Regions from separate parts of the Streptomyces sp. Je 1-369 genome, predicted to be linked through region 2. Evidence: riboswitches for the same ligand, from Rfam matches in the RefSeq annotation. Region 2 holds a riboswitch; each other region holds the start of a gene.
The links. A riboswitch is a leader RNA that binds a small molecule or an ion and turns the genes downstream of it on or off. The one in region 2 is predicted to bind cyclic di-AMP.

Region 1: it holds a riboswitch for cyclic di-AMP, as region 2 does, so the genes downstream of both, NOO62_RS19040 (M23 family metallopeptidase) here and NOO62_RS02620 (C40 family peptidase) in region 2, are expected to answer to the same signal.
Region 3: it holds a riboswitch for cyclic di-AMP, as region 2 does, so the genes downstream of both, NOO62_RS39285 (transglycosylase family protein) here and NOO62_RS02620 (C40 family peptidase) in region 2, are expected to answer to the same signal.
Region 4: it holds a riboswitch for cyclic di-AMP, as region 2 does, so the genes downstream of both, NOO62_RS29880 (M23 family metallopeptidase) here and NOO62_RS02620 (C40 family peptidase) in region 2, are expected to answer to the same signal.

The regions. Positions count from the first base shown of each region.
Region 1 covers NZ_CP101750.1:4,196,919-4,201,728, forward strand. The annotation lists gene NOO62_RS19030 (PrsW family glutamic-type intramembrane protease) at 1-613, shown strand, start outside; gene NOO62_RS19035 (aldo/keto reductase) at 640-1,584, opposite strand; gene NOO62_RS19040 (M23 family metallopeptidase) at 1,670-2,737, opposite strand; cyclic di-AMP (ydaO/yuaA leader) riboswitch at 2,749-2,912, opposite strand; gene NOO62_RS19045 (PP2C family protein-serine/threonine phosphatase) at 3,134-4,348, opposite strand; tRNA gene NOO62_RS19050 (tRNA-Met) at 4,511-4,584, opposite strand; gene NOO62_RS19055 (alginate lyase family protein) at 4,631-4,810, opposite strand, start outside.
Region 2 covers NZ_CP101750.1:569,782-574,591, reverse strand. The annotation lists gene NOO62_RS02640 (DUF397 domain-containing protein) at 1-69, opposite strand, end outside; gene NOO62_RS02635 (helix-turn-helix domain-containing protein) at 79-942, opposite strand; gene NOO62_RS02630 (ATP-binding protein) at 1,215-1,667, shown strand; gene NOO62_RS02625 (DUF6328 family protein) at 1,714-2,286, opposite strand; gene NOO62_RS02620 (C40 family peptidase) at 2,368-2,841, opposite strand; cyclic di-AMP (ydaO/yuaA leader) riboswitch at 2,845-3,021, opposite strand; gene NOO62_RS02615 (hypothetical protein) at 3,381-3,701, opposite strand; partial or broken gene NOO62_RS02610 (ATP-dependent Clp protease proteolytic subunit) at 3,745-3,886, opposite strand; gene NOO62_RS02605 (urease subunit gamma) at 4,252-4,554, shown strand; gene NOO62_RS02600 (urease subunit beta) at 4,604-4,810, shown strand, end outside.
Region 3 covers NZ_CP101750.1:3,652,699-3,657,508, forward strand. The annotation lists gene eno (phosphopyruvate hydratase) at 1-1,015, opposite strand, end outside; partial or broken gene NOO62_RS39280 (LysM peptidoglycan-binding domain-containing protein) at 1,347-1,550, opposite strand; partial or broken gene NOO62_RS39285 (transglycosylase family protein) at 1,683-2,078, opposite strand; cyclic di-AMP (ydaO/yuaA leader) riboswitch at 2,083-2,232, opposite strand; gene NOO62_RS16570 (transglycosylase family protein) at 2,427-3,521, opposite strand; gene NOO62_RS16575 (cytochrome P450 family protein) at 3,645-4,810, opposite strand, start outside.
Region 4 covers NZ_CP101750.1:6,609,759-6,614,568, reverse strand. The annotation lists gene NOO62_RS29890 (HPr family phosphocarrier protein) at 1-12, shown strand, start outside; gene NOO62_RS29885 (GntR family transcriptional regulator) at 160-846, opposite strand; gene NOO62_RS29880 (M23 family metallopeptidase) at 1,057-1,860, opposite strand; cyclic di-AMP (ydaO/yuaA leader) riboswitch at 1,873-2,035, opposite strand; gene NOO62_RS29875 (M16 family metallopeptidase) at 2,255-3,640, opposite strand; gene NOO62_RS29870 (M16 family metallopeptidase) at 3,637-4,810, opposite strand, start outside.

The DNA of each region.
Region 1 (4,810 bases), 3.6 Mb from region 2:
GAACGGCTCCGCGGTCTTCGGGCAGTTCGGGTTCTTCACCGTGTACGCCCTCTTCATGCTCCCGGCGTTCGGCCTGCTGACCTGGCTCGCCATCTGGACCCGCCAGCGCGAGCTGCGCACGATCCGCGACGAGCTGCCCGTGTACGCGGCGGCGGGCTGGCTCACCCCGCCCGAGCCGTACGCGCTCGGCTCGATGCGCGCCCGCTCGCTGGCCCGCGACTACGCCGCGTACACCTGGGGCAAGCCCGCGGCCCGCACGGTCGCGGAGTACCAGATGTACGCGACGTCCCTCGCGTTCCTGCGCCACCGGGGCCGCCGCGGACGGGCCGGTGCCGACTTCGTCGTACGCGAGCGGGAACTCCTCGAGAAGCTGTGGGAGCGCCGCGAACCGGCCCGCCCCGCCCTCGCGTACGCGGCACAGGCGACGGCACCGGCCATGCCACCCGTACCGCCGCCGTACGGCATGTACGGGACACCCGCGCCGTACGGAACCCCCGCGCCGTACGGGACGTACGGCGACCGGCCTCCGCACGCCCCGCTCCCCTACGGGCCCCCGCAGCCCTACCCGGCCTACGGCTACCCGACCACGACGTACAACCCCTACCGCCCCTAGAGCCCCTAGAGCCCCTGAGCCTGCCCTTACGCGGACGCCGCGTTCAGCGCCGCGACCTCCGCCTCCGTCAGCTCGAGATCCGCCACCGCGAGCAGCGCCGGCAGCTGCTCCACCGTCCGCGCGGAGGCGATCGGCGCCGCCACGGTGGGCTGTGCCGCGAGCCAGGCCAGGGCCACGGTCGGGACCTGCGCCCCGTGCTCCTGCGCGATCTCGTCGAGGGCGGCGAGTACGCGATCGCCCCGCTCCGTCCCCACGTACGCCTCGACCCCCGAGCTGCGCGCGCTCTCGACGTGTGCGCCCGCGCGGTACTTGCCTGTGAGGAAGCCCGCCGCGAGCCCGAAGTAGGGGACGGCCGCGAGGCCGGAACGGGAGGCGACTTCCTGTAGGGGGCCCTCGTAGGTGTCGCGGGAGACGAGGTTGTAGTGCGGTTGCAGCGCGACGTAGCGCGCGAGGCCCTCGCGGTCGGAGACGTCGAGGGACTCCTGGAGCCGCTCGGGGGAGATGTTGGAGGCGGCGATCGCCCGCACCTTGCCCGCCCGCACCAGCTCGTCGAGCGCGCCGATGATCTCCTCCACGGGCACCGACGTGTCGTCGAAGTGGGTGTAGTAGAGGTCGATGTAGTCCGTGCCGAGGCGCCGCAGCGACGCGTCGGCGCCGCCCTTGATGGTGGCGGCGGACAGGCCCTTGTAGTCGGGGTGGGAGCCGACCTTGGTGGCCACGACGACGTCGGAGCGGTTGCCGCGCCCGGCGAGCCACTCTCCGATGAGGGTCTCGGACTCGCCGCCCTTGTTGCCGTCGACCCAGGCCGAGTACGCGTCGGCGGTGTCGATGAAGTTGCCGCCTGCCGCGGTGTAGGCGTCGAGGACGGCGAAGGACGCCGCCCGGTCCGCGGTCCAGCCGAAGACGTTGCCGCCGAGGGAGAGCGGGAAGACCTCGAGGTCGGAGGAGCCGAGTGGGCGAAGAGAAGTCATGTGCTCCTCAACGCCCCCACCGGAGACGGAATTCCGTGCAGGCCACATCGAACTCGCGGCCGGACCGAACCCCGCAAGAGCGCGATCAGGGATTGAGGCCCTTGCTCTGCAGCCACCCGAGCGGGTCGATCCCCGAGCCGCCCGGCGTGTGGACCTCCATGTGGAGGTGCGGCCCCGTGACGTTGCCGGTCGCGCCGACGCGGCCGATGACGTCACCCGTGGAGACCTTCTGGCCCGCGCTGACGTTGAGCGAGGACTGGTGGCAGTACCAGACCTCCGTGCCGTCCTCGAGTTCGAGCACGGTGCGGTAGCCGTACGCGCCCGCCCAGCCGGCCTCCTTGACGGTGCCGGTGTGCACGGCCTTCAGCGGGGTGCCCGTGGGCGCCGCGAAGTCCAGGCCGGTGTGGTGGCCGGAGGACCACATGGAGCCCGCGTCGCCGAAGTGCGAGGTGAGGGTGTACGAGGAGGTGGGGATGACGAAGCTCTTGGCGAGCTTGGCCAGGCGCGCGGCCTCGGCCTTCGCCTTCCGGGCCTCCTCCGCCTTCTTCTTCTTGGCGGCGGCCTCGGCGTCCGCCTCCTGCTCGGCGGCCTTCTGCTGCGCGGCCGCCTCTTCGGCGGCCTTCTTGACGGCGGCGTCCTCCGCCGCGGTCCGCACGGCGCTGTCCGCCTGGTTCTGCTGGTTCTCGGCCTGCTGCATGATGCGGGCGCGCAGGGCCTCGCCCGCGTCGGCGGTGCCCTGCTCCGCGTCGGCGGTGCTGACGCCCGCGGCGGTGAGGGGGGCCGAGGCGGCGACGGTGGTGTCCGCGGCGGCGTCGTCGGACATCAACGAGCCCACGCCCGGCAGCGACTCGGCCTCGGGCAGCGAGTCGGTGACCGCGCCCAGGTCGGGCATCGATATGGAGACCGGCGGCTTGCCGTCCTGCGCGGTGGCTATGCCGCCCGCGCCGACGGCGGCGATGACGCCCACGCCGAGCACGGTGGAGCTGCGGGCGAGTCCGCCGCCGCCCTTCTTGTGCACACGGTGCCTGCCGCGGACGGGACGGACGGACTCCTCGGTGGGGTTCCACTCTTCGAAGGAGCTCTCGTCGTACGAACCGAAGTCGTCGTCATTCGGAACGTACACGGCTTGGGGGGCAGGCCGGTTGGACGCCACTGGGGCGCACTCCTTTCCTTCCTTCTCGCCTACCGGGTTAGCTGACGGGTTCGGAGCAGGAAGGTCTCCTACGAACACCTGGCACGGGTGCACGAGTGCACGGATGCGCAGAGGCCCGATTCACCCCATGTTGGTGGTTCCCCGGCTCCCTTGCGGGATTAGGCGCGTGCGCGCGGAGCCGTCTCTAGTGACGGCTGGGACGACCGCGCTGCGTTATCGAACGTTAATAGACAGCGGGTCGGTATTCCAAGCTGTTCCGGTTGATCGTTAACGCTCATCGGGTGTACGTAACAGGACACGAAGGGGCGCAACGGGGCGAGTTGACCCCAGATCACTAAACACCGGAACTTCACATTCCCTTGACAGAGCGTCAGTTGTTATGCGGAGCGGTGCACTTCAATCACCGGCCGTGACACCCGGAGCTCCGGTCGTGCCGTCCGGTTCCCCCGCGGTGGGGCGCCGCACCGCGAGCAGCGCCATGTCGTCCGTCATGCCACCCCCGGTGTGCCGCCGCACCTCCCCCGCGAGCGCGGCAAGGAGCGCGTGCGGGCCGCTCCGGCCCGGGAAGATCCGCCCGCCGAGCCGGGCGGCGGGATCGTAGAACTCCCCCGCCGCGTTGCGCGCCTCCGAGAGGCCGTCCGTGTAGAAGAGCAGCAGCGCGCCGGGCGGGAGCTCCGTCTCGTCCGCGCGGTCCGGCCAGGCCCCGAGGTCGCCCATGCCGAGCGGCAGCGCGGGTTCGCTCGCCGACAGGACGCAGAGCCGCCCGTCGCCGCGCAGCAGCAGCGGCGGCGGGTGCCCGCGGTTCACCAGCCGTACGGCGCCCTCGCCGTGCCGGATCTCGGCGAGGACCGCGGTGGTGAACCCCTCGAACGCGTCAAGGCCGTCGCGCCGGGTGCCCTCGCGGGCGAGCGCCCGCTCCAGGCGCTGCGCGACCGCCTCCAGGGTGGCCTCCTGCTCGGCGGCCTCCCGGAAGGCGCCGATGACGACGGCGACGGCCGCGACGGCGCCCATGCCTTTTCCGCGTACGTCGCCGACGATGAGCCGTACGCCGTGCGGGGTGTCCTGTACGGCGTACAAATCACCCCCGATGAACGCGTCGGCCTGCGCCGCCTCGTACCGCGCCGCGAAGTCGAGCCCGCCGATCCGCGGATCCGGTTCGGGCAGCACGGCGCGCTGGGTGGCCTCGGAGATGGAGCGGGCGATGGCGAGCCGGTCGTTGCTGCGCCGCACGACACGGTTGATGACGATGGCGAGCGCGGCGACGGTCACCACGGTGACCACCTCGGTGACGGCCTCGACCTGGCTGCTGATGGTGCTGCCGTAGTGCAGGAAGAGGACGGCGGCGGTGGCGGCGACGCCGGTCAGGACGGTGCTGAGCCGCGAGTAGAAGGGGGCGGCGATGAGGGGTGCGGCGGTGAAGAGGGGGGACGCGGTGAACTCCGACGGGGTCGACGCGTCGTACACGACGCCGACGACGAGGAGCAGGAGCGGCAGGACCCGGACGAACGCCCGCTCGGGCCCGGTGGCCCCGCCGGCCCCCCTTTCGTCGGCTTCTCCTCGCTGCCCCACCGCTTGTCTCCCGCCGACTCCGCGCCCATCACCGCGCTGCATTCAGGGTTCCCGCAGCGGCGGGAGGGTGCGACTTGGTGTGGGCCGACCGGGTTACGGACGGGGAGCGGTCACGGCCGGGAAGCGGTCACGGACGGGGAGCGGTCACGGACGGAAAAACACCTGAGGCCGGGAAGCTGATGCTTCCCGGCCTCAGGCCTTCAGTAGCGGGGACAGGATTTGAACCTGCGACCTCTGGGTTATGAGCCCAGCGAGCTACCGAGCTGCTCCACCCCGCGTCGGTAAACACAACTCTACGCCATCCGAAGGGGTGCGTCGAACCACTTACGCGCTGTCGGCGTGCGTGAGGGTCTCCCAGGCGACGAAGAGGCCATCCGTCCCCTCGGGCCGCCGCTCCCGCGTGTACTTCTCGGTCTGCGGCATGTCCAGCTTCAGCCGTCCCCGCAGGTGGCTGAGGCCGACCTCCGTGTCGGGTCCCATGTCGCGCCGCACCCTGCCGCCGCA
Region 2 (4,810 bases):
ACTGCTGCGCTGCCACCGCGCACCTCGAAGTGTCGTGCTGGAAGGTACGTACCGAGGCAGTGCGGTCATGGTGCCTCCTTACGCGCCGTCGCATAGCCCGGCGATGAATTCCGTTGAGTCCTCGGCTGAGAGCGCTTTTACTTGAAGGGACAAGTAGGCCTCCGAGTAAGCCTGGAGGTCTTCTTTCCGTTCGAGGTAGAGGCTACTCGTCAAATGGTCGAGAACAACCACATCCAGATCGGCAATGTCCGGAAATGAAAAAATAACGAAAGAACCGATCAGGCCCACATGCTCACCTGCGGTGAACGGCAGTACCTGTAGCTCGACATGAGGCAGAAGGGATGCCTGTCGTAGCCGTTGCAACTGTTCGGCGAGGACCTCAGGCCCGCCCACCGGCCGTCGCAGCACCGCCTCGTCCATGACCACGTGCAGACGCAGCGGCGGATCCGCGCGCAGCACGTCCTGACGGGCGAGCCGGACCTCGACCAGCGCGTCGACCTGCTTCTCCGGCAGCCCGCCGAGCGCGGCCCGGGTCACCGCACGCGCGTACGCGGGTGTCTGCAACAGGCCGGGCACCACGGTGGTCTCGAGCGTGCGCATCCAACTGGCCTGCGACTCCAGGCTGATGAAATCCCGATAGGTCGCGGGCAGCAGATCGCGGTACGCCTTCCACCAGTGGTGGCGCCCCGCCCCCGGGTCGTCGGCGCCGGTGAACGCTATGAGCAGGTCGCTGAGCTGCGGGTCCTGTACCTGGTACACCTCCAGGAGTAGTCGCACGTCGGCGGCCTTCACGCCGCTGCGGCCCGTCTCGATGCGACTCACTTTGGACTGGTGCCAGCCGGCCCGAGCGGCGGCCTGGCTGCTCGTGAGTCCCGCTTGCACACGCAGTGCGCGCAGTTCGGCACCGAGCTGACGACGGCGCACCGCGGGGCCGTACTGCATGCCCGTCTCCTTCCGGACGGAGCCGCCGGATTTCCCAGCGGCGGGGCGGGGCAGTAGGCGAGATTAGAGGAAGTACCGGTCTCCCGCCCAAATACGGTCTGCCGTAGCAGAGTTCACCGCTTCGAGCGACAGATATATGCACATCTCGGTGGATCGCCACCCGTGACCGGCCAAGGAGTGGCAGGCTGGCGCGAAGCACCAGTCCGGGACTGTCCTCGAGTCATCCGCCGCGGGTCGGAGACCGGTCCCGGTGGGAAAGGGACAGCGCCGCCATGGCAGACCACCAGGAAGCCTCCGTCACCCTGCCGAGCGATCCTGCTTCGGTGCCCGCCGCCCGGAAGTACGTCTCGCGCGTGCTCGCGGAATGGGGCCTGCCCGGTGACGCCGAGGTGGCCGACACGATCAGACTCATCGTCTCGGAACTCGCCACGAACGCAGTGCAGCACACCCTGGGACAGTCGCCCACCTTCACGGTCGACGTCGAACTCGACCGTGACGAGCACTTGCGGATCGGCGTCACCGACAGCCATCCGCGCTACCCCAAGCGCCTCCCCGCAGCCGTCCAGCAGGACAACGGCCGCGGCATGGTGATCATTCGCTGGCTGGCCGCCGAATGCGGCGGCAGGCTCTCGGTCAGCCCCACCGACGAGGGAGGCAAGACCGTGTGGATCGCGCTGCCCTGGCGTGCCCCGGTCCGGCGCACCCCTCGCGACGCCACCCACTGACCGGCCACCCACTGACCGTGGGACGGCCGCCGCGCAGCGTCGCGCGCTACCGGCACCGCTCCCTGCGCATCGGGCGCGGAGCTCCGCCGCGGGCCCCCGACGGCCGGGCGTCCGGCTCCTCAACGAGTGCGGCCTCGACGCGCGCCAGGGGACGTCGCGCGAGCCGTGGCAGTACGCCCCACAGCCCGACGCACACCAGCAGCGTCCACACGCCCGCGAGGAGTCCCTCGGTCCGCCCTGACGTCACATCGACGACGAGCAGCACCGAACCGGCGAGTGTCAGGACCAGCACGCCGAGCCCGACGGCGGCGAGCCGGGACGACACCCGCACGATGAGCGGCTTGGCCCGCTGCTGGAAGAGCGAGCGGTGCAGCGCGGCGGGCGCCGTGAACAGCGCCGCCGCGAGCACCGCGAGCAGCAGCGTCGTGACGTAGGTGCCGCGCTGCACCGCGTCCAGCGAGGGAAAGCGCGGGCTGAAGGCGAGGGTGAGCAGAAAGGCGAAGAGGATCTGAACGCCCGTCTGCGTCACCCTCAGCTCCTGGAGCAGCTCCGCGAAGTTGCGGTCGGCGCGCTCCAGCGGTGTTTCGTTGCGGGCGGTACAGGCATAGTCGTCGGACATCCCGTACGGGTATCCCCGTCGGCGCACTCCACGCACCGGCACCTGACGGTGCGTGGCGCGCGCCGGACCGGCCGCGGTGGGTCAGCGGACCCTGCCGTACCAGACGCTGTTGGACCAGATCTTCTCCAGGCGCACCACGGCCCCCCTCTTGGGAGCGTGCCAGATGCGGTTGTTACCCGCGTAGATCCCGACGTGGTAGACGTTCCGACCGGAGTGGAAGAACACCAGGTCGCCGCGGGTCCGCTTGGACCGGGAGACGTGCTTGGTCTTGTTGTACTGCGCGGCGGCGGTGCGCGGCAGCTTCTTGCCCGTCTTCTTGAACGAGTAGAGCGTCAGCCCCGAGCAGTCGAACCGGTTGGGTCCCGCCGAGCCGTAGCCGTACGGGGAGCCCTTCTTGGACGCCGCGATCTTGAGCGCCTTCGTCCCGTGGGTGGCTGCCTGGGCCTCCGACGTGAGCCCGGGGGCCACGACGGTGCCGCCTACGACGGCGAGCGTGAGGACCGATGCGGCACCGGTCCTGGTGAGCAGCGACGGAACATGATTCAGCGCGGTCATGCGCAACCCTTCGTCAGCCGCCTGTGAAAGATGACCTGTCGGGTTCGGGCAGGCGAAGATGCCCGGCCGCGTCGTGCTCTGCGGCTTCACCCCAAGGGCGTCGTCCGGACTTCCCGGACGGGCCCGTCGTACCTGGGTCCTCCACTCCTGCCGTTGCACAGATGTCGACCGGTCATCCGGGTGGCGGCAGGACTCGGCGTCCGCCCGGACCGCCCCGCCGTTGTGGCGGGGGCTTGTCGTCGGAAGGGATCTTGACCCGAGATGGGTCGAAAAACCGAGCCGAAACGGCGTTTTGTGAGGCTCCTCACGACTGACCTGTTCAGGTGGACACTGCCGGAATCGGTCCCCGGCCGGGTGGTCCGACGACCGCTCGACCAGCAGCGGAATACCTAATTCCGCCAGTGCTGTACTCGCAGAACGCAACTTGCACCCCTGCGAAGAAGGACCTGTTCGTACGCCGTCCGGGGTAGCCCGACTGGTCCGTTTCGAAGTGGCCCCGGACGTCGGGGTGTCGAAGGACGCGGTCGGCCGACGGTGTCTCAGCCGCCGCGCGGGGGCGGCACGGTGACTCCTTCGGCCCGGCGCTCCCCGTCGAGGACGCGCAGCGCCCGGGCGAGCGTCGGCGCGTGCACTTCACTCTCGCCCAGCTGGTGCATGAGGGCCGGCGCGTCGCGCAGGGCACCCGCCCGGCCGACGAGGGCCTGGGCGGCGCGCAGCCCGCCGTAGGTGTGCTCGGCGCGGGCCGGATTGATCCGGCCGAGCAGGTCGACGACCTCGAGGTAACGGTCGACCAGTTCTCCCTCGGCGCGGGTCGGCGCGGGCAGTGGCGGCGGTTCGGGCGGCGGTATCGGCGGGATCACCTCGGGTCGCGGGCGGCGAGCGACGTCTCCCGACGCAGGCCCTAGGAGTGATCCGGTCCACGAGGCCGTACTCCAGGGCGGCCGGGGGCGTCGAGGATCTTGTCCCGCTCGATGTCCGCGCCGATCTGCTCCTTGCTCCGCCCCGTGTGCAACGCGAGCATCTCCTCCGACAGCCGCCGCGCGCGGTTCGGCATCGCGGCGGAACACCGCGGTTCGAACGCGACATGGACGTGGCGCCCGCTCCGGCACCGCGGCCCCGCGCGACGTAACGGTTCCACGTACTCCTTGAGCTGCGCTCACAGCGTAGAAAAGTTGCCCAGGGCATCGACAGGTATGGCGCAGCCCAGCAGACCGTCATGCGATGGTCAACGACTGGTTAACCTCGTTGAAACTCCTCCCAACTACCCTCCCGTGCCACGCCACCAGCGGTTTTTCTATCCAGGGTGCGCAAGATCGCGCACGTTCGCTGTGTGTTACATCTATATCCGTCGCGGTGGCCGCGGCAGCCGGACCCCGCATGGTTCGGACCGAGGACTGTGAGGTGGGAACCGTGCAACTGACCCCGCACGAGCAGGAGAGACTGCTCATTCATGTGGCCGCGGACGTGGCCGAGAAGCGAAGGGCGCGGGGACTGCTCCTGAACCACCCCGAGTCGATCGCCCTCATCACCTCCCACATCCTCGAGGGCGCCCGCGACGGCCGCACCGTCGCCGAGCTCATGTCCTCGGGGCGCCGCATCCTCACCCGTGACGACGTCATGGAGGGCATCGCCGAGATGATCCACGACGTCCAGGTCGAGGCCACCTTCCCGGACGGCACCAAGCTCGTCACCGTCCACGAGCCGATCGTCTGACGGGAGTTCGCGCCGCATGCATGCCGCTCCGCACGGCACGGGACGAGGGCTGATCCCCGGAGAGATCCTCTTCGCTGACGAGCCCGTCCCCTACAACGAGGGCCGCGAGGTCACCCGCCTCACCGTCCTCAACGCCGCCGACCGGCCCGTCCAGGTCGGCTCCCACTACCACTTCGCCGAGGCCAACCCGGGTCTTGACTTCGACCGCGGCGCCGCACACGGAAAGCGGCTGAACATCGCCGCGGGAACCGCCGTG
Region 3 (4,810 bases), 3.1 Mb from region 2:
TCTGGTTGACCTTGACGAGCAGGGCGTTGGCCGAGTTCTCCTCGATGCCGCGGGCCAGACGCTCGGGGTTGGTGACGAACAGGTCGTCGCCGACGAGCTGCACCTTGTCGCCGAGCTTCTCGGTGATGGCGTTCCAGCCGGCCCAGTCGTCCTCGAACAGCGGGTCCTCGATGGAGACGAGCGGGTACGAGGCGACGAGCTCCGCGTAGTACTCGGTCATCTCGGCGGCCGAGCGGTCCTTGCCCTCGAAGGAGTACGTGCCGTCCTTGTAGAACTCGGAGGCGGCGACGTCGAGGGCGAGGGCGATCTGCTCCCCGGGGACGTAACCGGCCTGCTTGATGGCCTCGAGGATGAGGTCGAGCGCGGCGCGGTTGGAGTCCAGGTTCGGGGCGAAGCCGCCCTCGTCGCCGAGGCCGGTCGACAGACCCTTGTCCTTCAGGACCTTCTTGAGGGTGTGGTAGACCTCGGTGCCCCAGCGCAGCGCCTCGGAGAAGGACTCCGCGCCGATCGGGGCGATCATGAATTCCTGGATGTCGACGTTCGAGTCGGCGTGCGACCCGCCGTTCAGGATGTTCATCATCGGAACGGGCAGCAGGTGCGCGTTCGGGCCGCCGAGGTAGCGGAACAGCGGCAGGTCGCTGGCCTCGGAGGCGGCGTGCGCGACGGCGAGCGAGACGCCGAGGATGGCGTTGGCGCCGAGCGAGCCCTTGTTGTCGGTGGCGTCCAGGTCGAACATGGCCTGGTCGATCAGGCGCTGCTCGGTGGCGTCGTAGCCGACGAGCTCCGGGCCGATCTGCTCGATGACGGCGAGGACTGCCTTCTCGACACCCTTGCCCTGGTAACGGTTGGGGTCACCGTCACGGAGTTCGATGGCCTCGAAGGCACCGGTGGAGGCACCGGACGGAACGGCGGCACGACCGGTGCTGCCGTCGTCGAGGCCGACCTCGACCTCGACCGTGGGGTTGCCTCGGGAGTCCAGGATTTCCCGGGCTACGACGACGTCGATGGACGGCACGAGCATCTCCTTCTGGGAGTGTGACGCGAATACGCGATTGGACAGACCGCTTCGGCCCTGCGCCTCCTGAGCCTAACCGGCTCCGGGCCTTCGGCCAGCCGACCGCCCGTCCCCTGGGACGGCACAAAGGCCATATGGCGCGGAAACAGGGCGTAAGACCATGTTCTCTACTCGCTAGTAGCGAACAAGAGGGGCGGCAGCGGCGGCGGGAACGGGTGCGGACATGACCCCGCCCCGGTGCGTACGGGGGATACGCGCACCGGGGCGGGGAGCCCGTGGGGACGGGGGGTACGGCCGTGCGTCCGCCGAGGCACGGCCGTGACCGAATGGGTCAGCTCAGGTGGAGCTGCTGGCCCGGGTAGATCATGTCGGCGTTGTCGATGATGTCGCCGTTGAGCTTGTAGACCTTGTGCCAGCCGCCCTTGACGTGCTTCGCCTCGGCGATCTTCGACAGGGTGTCCCCCGTCTTGACCTTGTACTCGCCGTCGCCCTTCTTGACCGTCTTGCCGGTCGGGGTCTCGACGGTCTTCTTGGACTCGGTCTGCGGCTGCGGCTTGGGCGCGGCCTGCTGCTGCGGGGCGGCCTGCTGCTGCGTCTGCTGCGGCTTCGGCGCGGCCTGCTGCTGCGGGGCCTGCTGCTGCGGGGCCTGCTGCTGCGGGGCCTGCTCCTGCGAGCCGCCGCTGTTGGGCGAGGCGCCCGAGAGGCCGACGCCGCAGCTCGGCCAGGCACCCTTGCCCTGGCCCGCGAGGACCTTCTCGGCGATCTCGATCTGCTGGGCCTTGGAGGCCTTGTCGGCGGTCGGCGCGTACTTCGTGCCGCCGTACGCGGACCACGTGGAGGCGGAGAACTGCACGCCGCCGTAGTAGCCGTTGCCGGTGTTGATGGACCAGTTGCCGCCGGACTCGCACTGCGCGACGGCGTCCCACTCGGAGGTGGTGGCGGCCGAGGCGGAACCGGCGGCCATCAGCGGGGCGGCGACGGCGGCACCGGTGACGCCGGCGAGCGTGACGACACGGGTGGCCTTGGACGGACGACGGTGCTTGCCCTTGCTGGAAAACAGCATGCGTAGATCCCCTCACCGACGCCTGCGAGGTGAGCTGTCGGGTTCGGGCCGATGTGGTTGCCCGGCCGCACTCCTTCGAGTGCGGCTTCACCCCTAGCCGCATGACGCGGCACTTACCTGGGTCCCCCGCTCCTGCCTACGGCGCTCAAAGCGACGACTGTTCCCGTCCGGCCGTTGGCAGGATTCGGCGTACCGACCGGCGGGGCCCACCAGTGGCGAGCGGTGACGACGGTAATCACGCATTCGCCTGAATTTCAAAGACGATCAGGGCTTCTGAGACCCATCTCTCACTTGCGCCAAACCAGACATACGGCGTGAAATCCCCACCCGACGCTTCGTCAACTTCCGTTACTTTTCGCCCAGATCGAGGCTCTGACCGGGGAGAATGAGGTCCGGGTCCGTGCCGACGGTCTTCTTGTTCTCGGTGTAGAGCTCGTGCCATCCGCCGTCGACGCCGAGGTCGTCCGCGATGACCGAGAGGTTGTCTCCGGAGCGCACGGTGTACGTCCCGTCGGCGACCTTGCCGGAGCGCTTCTCGCCGCGCGAGGCGTGGCGTCCTGACCGACCGTCGGCGCTCTCGCTCTCGTCCGCGCGGTCGCCGCGGTGACGGCCCGCGGAGGGGTCCGCGGAGGGATCCGCGGAGCCGTCCGCGTCGTCGGCCGGGTCGGTCGAGTTCTCGGGCGTGGGCGAAGTGGCGTCTTCGTCGCCCGACTTGCCGGAGTCACCCTTGTTGGCGTCGGCTTCGCCCTTGCCGTCCTTACCGCCCTTGTCGCCCTTTTCGTCGGACTCGTCGTGATTCTTGTCTCGGGAGTCCTTGCCGGAGCCGGGCGTGTCGCTCGCGTCGTCGGAGGGCTTCTCCGGATCGGAGGCGCCGTCGGAGGCGTCATCGGACGGCTTGTCCGCCTTCTCGCCCTTGCCCTCGCCCTTGTCCTTGCCGGAGGGGTCCTTGTCGCCCTTGTCGTCCTTGCCGCCCTTGTCGGAGCCCGTGGAGTCCGACGGCTCGGTGGGCTTCGGCGTGATCGGGGCGCCCGGATCCACGTCCGCCGCGGCGCCGTCCTGGGTGAGACCGGCGATCGGGGCGCAGCTCGGCCACGCGGCGGTGCCCTTGGCGTCGAGGACCTGCTCGGCGACGGCGATCTGCTGGGACCGGCTCGCCTGGTCGGCGCTCGGCGCGTAGTCCAGGCCGCCGTACGCCTCCCAGGTCTCCTGGGAGAGCTGGAGCCCGCCGTAGTAGCCGTTGCCGGGGTTGGCGCTCCACTCGCCGCCGCTCTCGCACTCGGCGAGCTTCTGCCACGTCGTGGTCTCGGCGGCGTTCGCGCTCGTGGCGCCGAGGAGCGGGATGGCGATGGCTGATCCGGTGACTCCTGCCGCGACGATGAGGGCCGGGGCCTGGCGGGGGCGTCGGTGACGACCATTGCCGGAGAGCATGCGGGTGCCTTTCACGAGACTGCAGCGACGACTTGAACGCGTGGGGCGCTCAAGTCGTCGTGAACGTAGCCGCAGTCGAACGCTTGTCACAAGTCGATGCAGCGGAGATCACGTGAACATCACAGTCGTGACGGGGCGTCAGTCGGACACCGTTGTCTGTGCGGTCGTGAACTTCACGGGCAGGGTGCGCAGTCCCCGCATGATCAGTCCGCCACGCCACCGCAAATCACCCGGTTCAGCCGCGAGTTGCAGGTCGGGAAGGCGCCGGAGCAGCGTCGCGAGGGCGGTCCGGCCCTCCAGACGGGCGAGCGGGGCGCCGAGACAGTAGTGGATTCCGTGCCCGTATCCGAGGTGTTGGTTGTCGCGACGGGAAAGATCGAGTGTGTCGGGTTCCTCGAACCGGGCGGGGTCGCGGTCGGCGGCGGCGAGCACGACGAGGACGGGGTCGCCCGCGGCGATGTCCTGCCCGCCGATGGTGAGCGGCTCCGTCGCGAAGCGCCAGGTGGCGAGCTCGACGGGGCCGTCGAAGCGGAGGAGTTCCTCGACGCCGGTCTCCAGGAGTCCGGTGTCGCCGTCCGCCAGCGCCTTCTGGAGGCGGGCGCGCTGCTCGGGGTGGGTGAGGAGCGCGTACATCCCGTTGCCGATGAGGTTCACGGTGGTCTCGAACCCGGCGAAGAGAAGGATGAACGCCATGGCGGCGGCCTCGTTCTCGGTGAGGTGCTCGCCGTGGTCCGAGGCCTTGATGAGACCGGAGATGAGGTCGTCGCCGGGTTCGAGGCGCTTGCGGTGGATGAGTTCGGCGAGGTATCCGCGCATCTTCTTGACCGACCGTGCGACGCCGCCTCGCGGGCCCCCGCCGTGCCGGATCATCATGCCCGCCCAGTCGCGGAAGTCGTCCTGGTCCTCGCGCGGGACGCCCAGAAGGTCGCAGATGGCATAGATGGGGAGAGGGAAGGCGAACTCGTGGATGAGGTCCGCGGAGCCCTCCTCTCCCTCCTCGATGAATGTGTCGATGAGCTGGTCCGTCAGCTCCTGCACACGCGGCGCGAACTCGGCTACGCGGCGGGGGGTGAAGGCCTTGGCGACGAGGCGGCGCAGGCGGGTGTGGTCCGGCGGGTCGATGTTGAGCAGATGCGTCATGAGGTTGGCGCCGCGTTCGCCCGGGATGCCGGTCTTGCGTTTCGCGTGCGCGGGCTCGTCGTGGTGGGCCGGGTTCTTGCTGAGACGTTGGTCCGCGAGGGCTTGGCGGGCGTCTGCGTAGCGGGTGACCAGCCAGGCGTCCACGCCGCTCGGGAGCGGGGTCT
Region 4 (4,810 bases), 6.0 Mb from region 2:
GAGACGGTCTAGGACACGTTCCTCGCATTACGTCGATGGGGTCACCCGGAATTCCGGGTGACCCCATCGACGTATGTACGGTCCTGAATAAGCCGGTACGGTCCTGAATAAGCCAATCAATTCGCGCACATCGTCGGGCATTCACATACGGCGCCTCCGTTAATTGCGGAGGCTCATATTGTTTACGGCATGTTGCGAATCCCTCACATGGCCGCCCCGGCGCGCGGGGCGCAACCGGTGGGACGCACGCGTCCGTTCGACGTGCGCCGCCGTGAGCGCCCTCGCCCGTTGCGCGTCCCGGCGGGCGACCGCGTCGACGATCGCCGCGTGCTCGGACCAGGACTCGCCCGGCGCCGCCGAGGGCTCGACGACGTACATCCAGGCGATCTTGTGCCGCAGCGGGGTGAGCAGCGCCGTGAGGCCGGGGCTGCCCGACGCCTGGGCCAGCGTCTCGTGGAACCAGCCGCCCAGCGAGCGCAGATCCTCCCCACAACCCCTCCTCGTGCGCTCCTGGCCCAGCCTGACAAGTCCGCGCAGGACTTTCAGGTGTGCGTCCGTGCGGCGCTGCGCGGCGCGGGCCGCGGCGAGCGGTTCGAGCAGCGTCCGGACCTCCAGGAGGTCCGCGGCTTCCTGCTCCGTCGGCTCGGCGACACACGCGCCCGCGTGTCTGCGGGTGACGACGAAGCCCTCGGCCTCCAGCGTGCGCAGAGCCTCGCGCACGGGGACGCGGGAGACTCCGTAGCGCCGCGCGAGGAGTTCCTCGGTGAGCTTGCCGCCCCTTTCGTACACACCGGCGACTATGTCGTCCCGAATGGCCGTGCATACCGAGTGCGCGGGAACGCGCATGACCGGACCTCCGCTTTGATCCCCGCGCAACGCGGTCGACCGACGCTCGTTCCGTGACTCTATTGCAGGGCGCCGGGATTTCCGACGGCGGGACGGAATTCATGGATATCTTTTGGCCAAGAACACGGCGGCCCGGAACGCCGAAAGCCCCGGCTCACGAGGAGCCGGGGCTTTCGGTTCGGTGCTTGGCCGCTGCGGGGGCCGCGTCGGTCAGACGTTGACGCCGTGCGAGCGGAGGTACGAGACCGGGTCGATGTCCGAGCCGTAGTCCGCGCCGGTGCGGGCCTCGAAGTGGAGGTGCGGGCCGCTGGAGTTGCCGGTGGACCCGGAGAGGCCGATCTGCTGGCCCGGGGTGACCGTCTGGCCGACGGTGACACCGAGGGACGACATGTGGCCGTACTGGGTGTACGTGCCGTCGTTCATCTTGATGACCACGTTGTTGCCGTAGGCACCGCCCCAGCCGGCCTCGACGACGGTGCCGGAGCCGACCGCGTGGACCGAGGTGCCGGACGCGGCGTGGAAGTCGACACCGGTGTGGCTGCCGGAGGACCACATGGCGCCGCCGGTCTGGTAGCCCGTGGAGACGTACGAGCCGGAGACCGGGGAGACGTAGGTGTTCAGGCGCTTGCGCTCGGCCTCGCGGGCGGCGCGCTCCTTGGCCTCGCGCTCCTTCTTGGCCTTCGCCTTGGCCTCGGCGTCGGCCTTGCGCTTCTCCTCGGCGGCCTTCTTCTTGGCTGCCTCTTCGGCCTTCTTGGCGGCAGCGGCGTCGTCGGCGGCCTGGCGCTGCGCGGCGGCCTGCGCGTCGATGCTCTCGGCGAGCGAGTCACCGACGGATATCGCCTGGGTGAGTCCGGTGTGCTCCACGGCCGCTTCGTCGGCGGCGGCGAGCGCGGGGCCTGCGAGGCCTCCGATGACACCGGTGGTGGTGAGCGCCGCGACACCCGCGACGTTCGCGGTGGTCCGCGTCATGCGGCTCGGACGACGGTGCTTCCCGGTGGCACGGGTGAACGCCATGTGGCGGGTGTTCCTTTCCTTCCCTCTCGCCTACCGGGTTAGCTGACGGGTTCGGAGCAGGAAGGTCTCCTACGAGTCCCTCGCCTCACGGCAAGGTTCCCGATTCACCCCAGGGGACATGTGGGTCCCCGGCTCCCCTGGCTCGCGCCGTACGGGGACTCGGCGATGACTGCCCGGTGCCGCGGATGCGGCGTACTGCGCGACGGACAGCCGGGTCGACGCTAAGCGGGGCGTCTTTCATTCGACAAACAGAACGCGACTTTTGTAGCGCACGCCACACGCCAGACAGGCAACCACTATATGAATCCGGACATATGAGGACCCCGGTGACCGAAACGGGTCACCGGGGTCGCGATGCGTCCTGACTGTGGCTCAGCGCGGTCGCTGCCGCCACTCAGCCGGTGACGACGCTCACTTCGCCGATCCCGAGCGCCCTGACGGGCTCCTCGATCTGCGCGGCGTCCCCGACCAGGACCGTCACCAGCCGGTCGTCCGGGAAGGCGTTCACGACGGCCGCAGTGGCCTCCACGGTGCCCGTGGCGGCCAGCTGCCGGTACAGCTGCGCCTGGAAGTCGTCCGGCAGGTTCTGCTCGACCTGGTCGGCGAGCGTCGCCGCCACGGAAGCCGCCATCTCGTACTTGAGCGGCGCCACGCCCACCAGGTTCTGCACGGCCACGTCACGCTCGGCGTCGGTGAGCCCCTCGGCGGCGAGGGTGCGCAGCACCTTCCAGAGGTCGTCGAGCGCCGGTCCCGTGTTCGGGGTGTCCACGGAGCCGCTGATGGCGAGCATCGCGGCGCCCGTCCCGTCCGGGGCGGAGCGCAGGACCTGGCTGAACGCCCGTACACCGTAGGTGTATCCCTTCTCCTCGCGCAGGACACGGTCCAAGCGCGAGGTGAGGGTGCCGCCCAGGCAGTACGTGCCGAGGACCTGGGCCGGCCAGACGCGGTCGTGCCGGTCGGCGCCGACCCGGCCGATCAGCAGCTGCGTCTGGACCGCTCCGGGACGGTCCACGATGACGATGCGGCCGCGGTCGTCGGCGGTCACCGGCGGCACCGGGCGCGGCTCGCCCGGGGAACCGGTCCAGGCGCCGACGGTGTCCGTGAGGATGGCGTCCAGGTCGGTGCCCTCGAGGTCGCCGACCACGACCAGGGTGGCCGTGGCCGGGCGGACGAACTTCTCGTAGAAGGCACGCACCGCCGCCGAGTCGATGGCCGTGACCGTCTCCTCGGTGCCCTGGCGCGGGCGCGACATGCGCGACGTCGGCGGGAACAGCTGCCGGGAGAGCTCCTTGGCGGCGCGCCGCGCCGGGTTGGCGGCCTCGTGCGGGAGCTCGTCCAGGCGGTTGCGTACGAGCCGCTCGATCTCGCTGTCCGCGAAGGCGGGGGCCCGCAGTGCGTCGGCGAGCAGGCCGAGCGCCTTCGGGAGTCGGGAGACCGGCACCTCCAGGGAGACCCGCACGCCCGGGTGGTCGGCGTGCGCGTCGAGGGTCGCGCCGCAGCGGTCGAGCTCGGCGGCGAACTCCTCCGCGTCGTGCTTGTCGGTGCCCTCGTTGAAGGCCCGCGCCATGATGGTGGCGACGCCGTCCAGGCCCTCCGGTTCGGCGTCCAGGGGCGCTTCGAGGTGGACCTCTACGGCGGCGACCTGCTGGCCGGGGCGGTTGCAGCGCAGGACGGTCAGGCCGTTGGGCAGCGTGCCGCGCTCGGGGGCGGGGAAGGCCCAGGGCTTGGCGGTGCCGGCCTGGGGCTGGGGGTGGAACTGCATCGTCGCGGCCTCGGTCACTTCGCCGCCTCCTCTTCTTCCTCGGCACGCTCGTCGGCGCCTTCCACGGGCTCGTACACGAGCACCGCGCGGTTGTCGGGGCGCAGGCGGGCCGCGGCGACCTCCTGGACCTCCTCCGCGGTGATGTCGAGGACGCGCTGGACGGCCGTCAGGGCGAGCTGCGGGTCGCCGAACAGGACCGCGTACCGGCACAGTTCGTCGGCGCGGCCGGCGACCGTGCCGAGCCGGTCGAGCCACTCGCGCTCCAGCTGTGCCTGGGCGCGCTCCATCTCCTCCGGAGTGGGGCCCTCCGCGGCGAAGCGGGCCAGCTCCTCGTCGACGGCGGCCTCGATGACGGGCACCTCGACGTCACCCGACGTCTTCACGTCCAGCCAGCCGAGCGAGGGCGCCCCGGCGAGACGCAGCAGACCGAAGCCCGCGGCGACCGCGGTGCGGTCCCTGCGCACGAGCCGGTTGTAGAGCCGGGAGGACTCGCCGCTGCCGAGGACGGTGAGGGCGAGGTCGGCCGCGTCGCACGCGCGCGTGCCGTCCTCCGGGAGGCGGTAGGCGGCCATCAGGGCGCGGGCCGGGACCTCCTCCTCGATGACCTCGCGCAGCTCCTTGCCGATGCGCTCGGGCAGCGAGCCGTCGCGCGGCGGCTGCTTGCCGTCGTGGCCGGGAATCGACCCGAAGTACTTCTCGACCCAGGCAAGCGTCTGCTCGGGGTCGATGTCGCCGACGACCGAGAGGACCGCGTTGTTGGGCGCGTAGTACGTGCGGAAGAACGCGCGTGCGTCGTCCAGGGTGGCCGCGTCCAGGTCGGCCATGGAGCCGATCGGCGTGTGGTGGTAAGGGTGGCCCTCCGGGTACGAGAGAGCGGTGAGCCTCTCGAAGGCCGTTCCGTAGGGAACGTTGTCGTAGCGCTGGCGGCGCTCGTTCTTGACGACGTCGCGCTGGTTTTCCATCGACTCTTCGTCGAGCGCGGAGAGCAGGGAGCCCATCCGGTCGGCCTCGAGCCAGAGGGCCAGCTCCAACTGGTGCGCGGGCATGGTCTCGAAATAGTTGGTGCGCTCGAAGCTCGTCGTGCCGTTGAGCGACCCGCCCGCTCCCTGTACCAGCTCGAAGTGGCCATTGCCGTGCACCTGCTTCGAACCCTGGAACATCAGGTGCTCGAAGAGGTGAGCAAGGCCG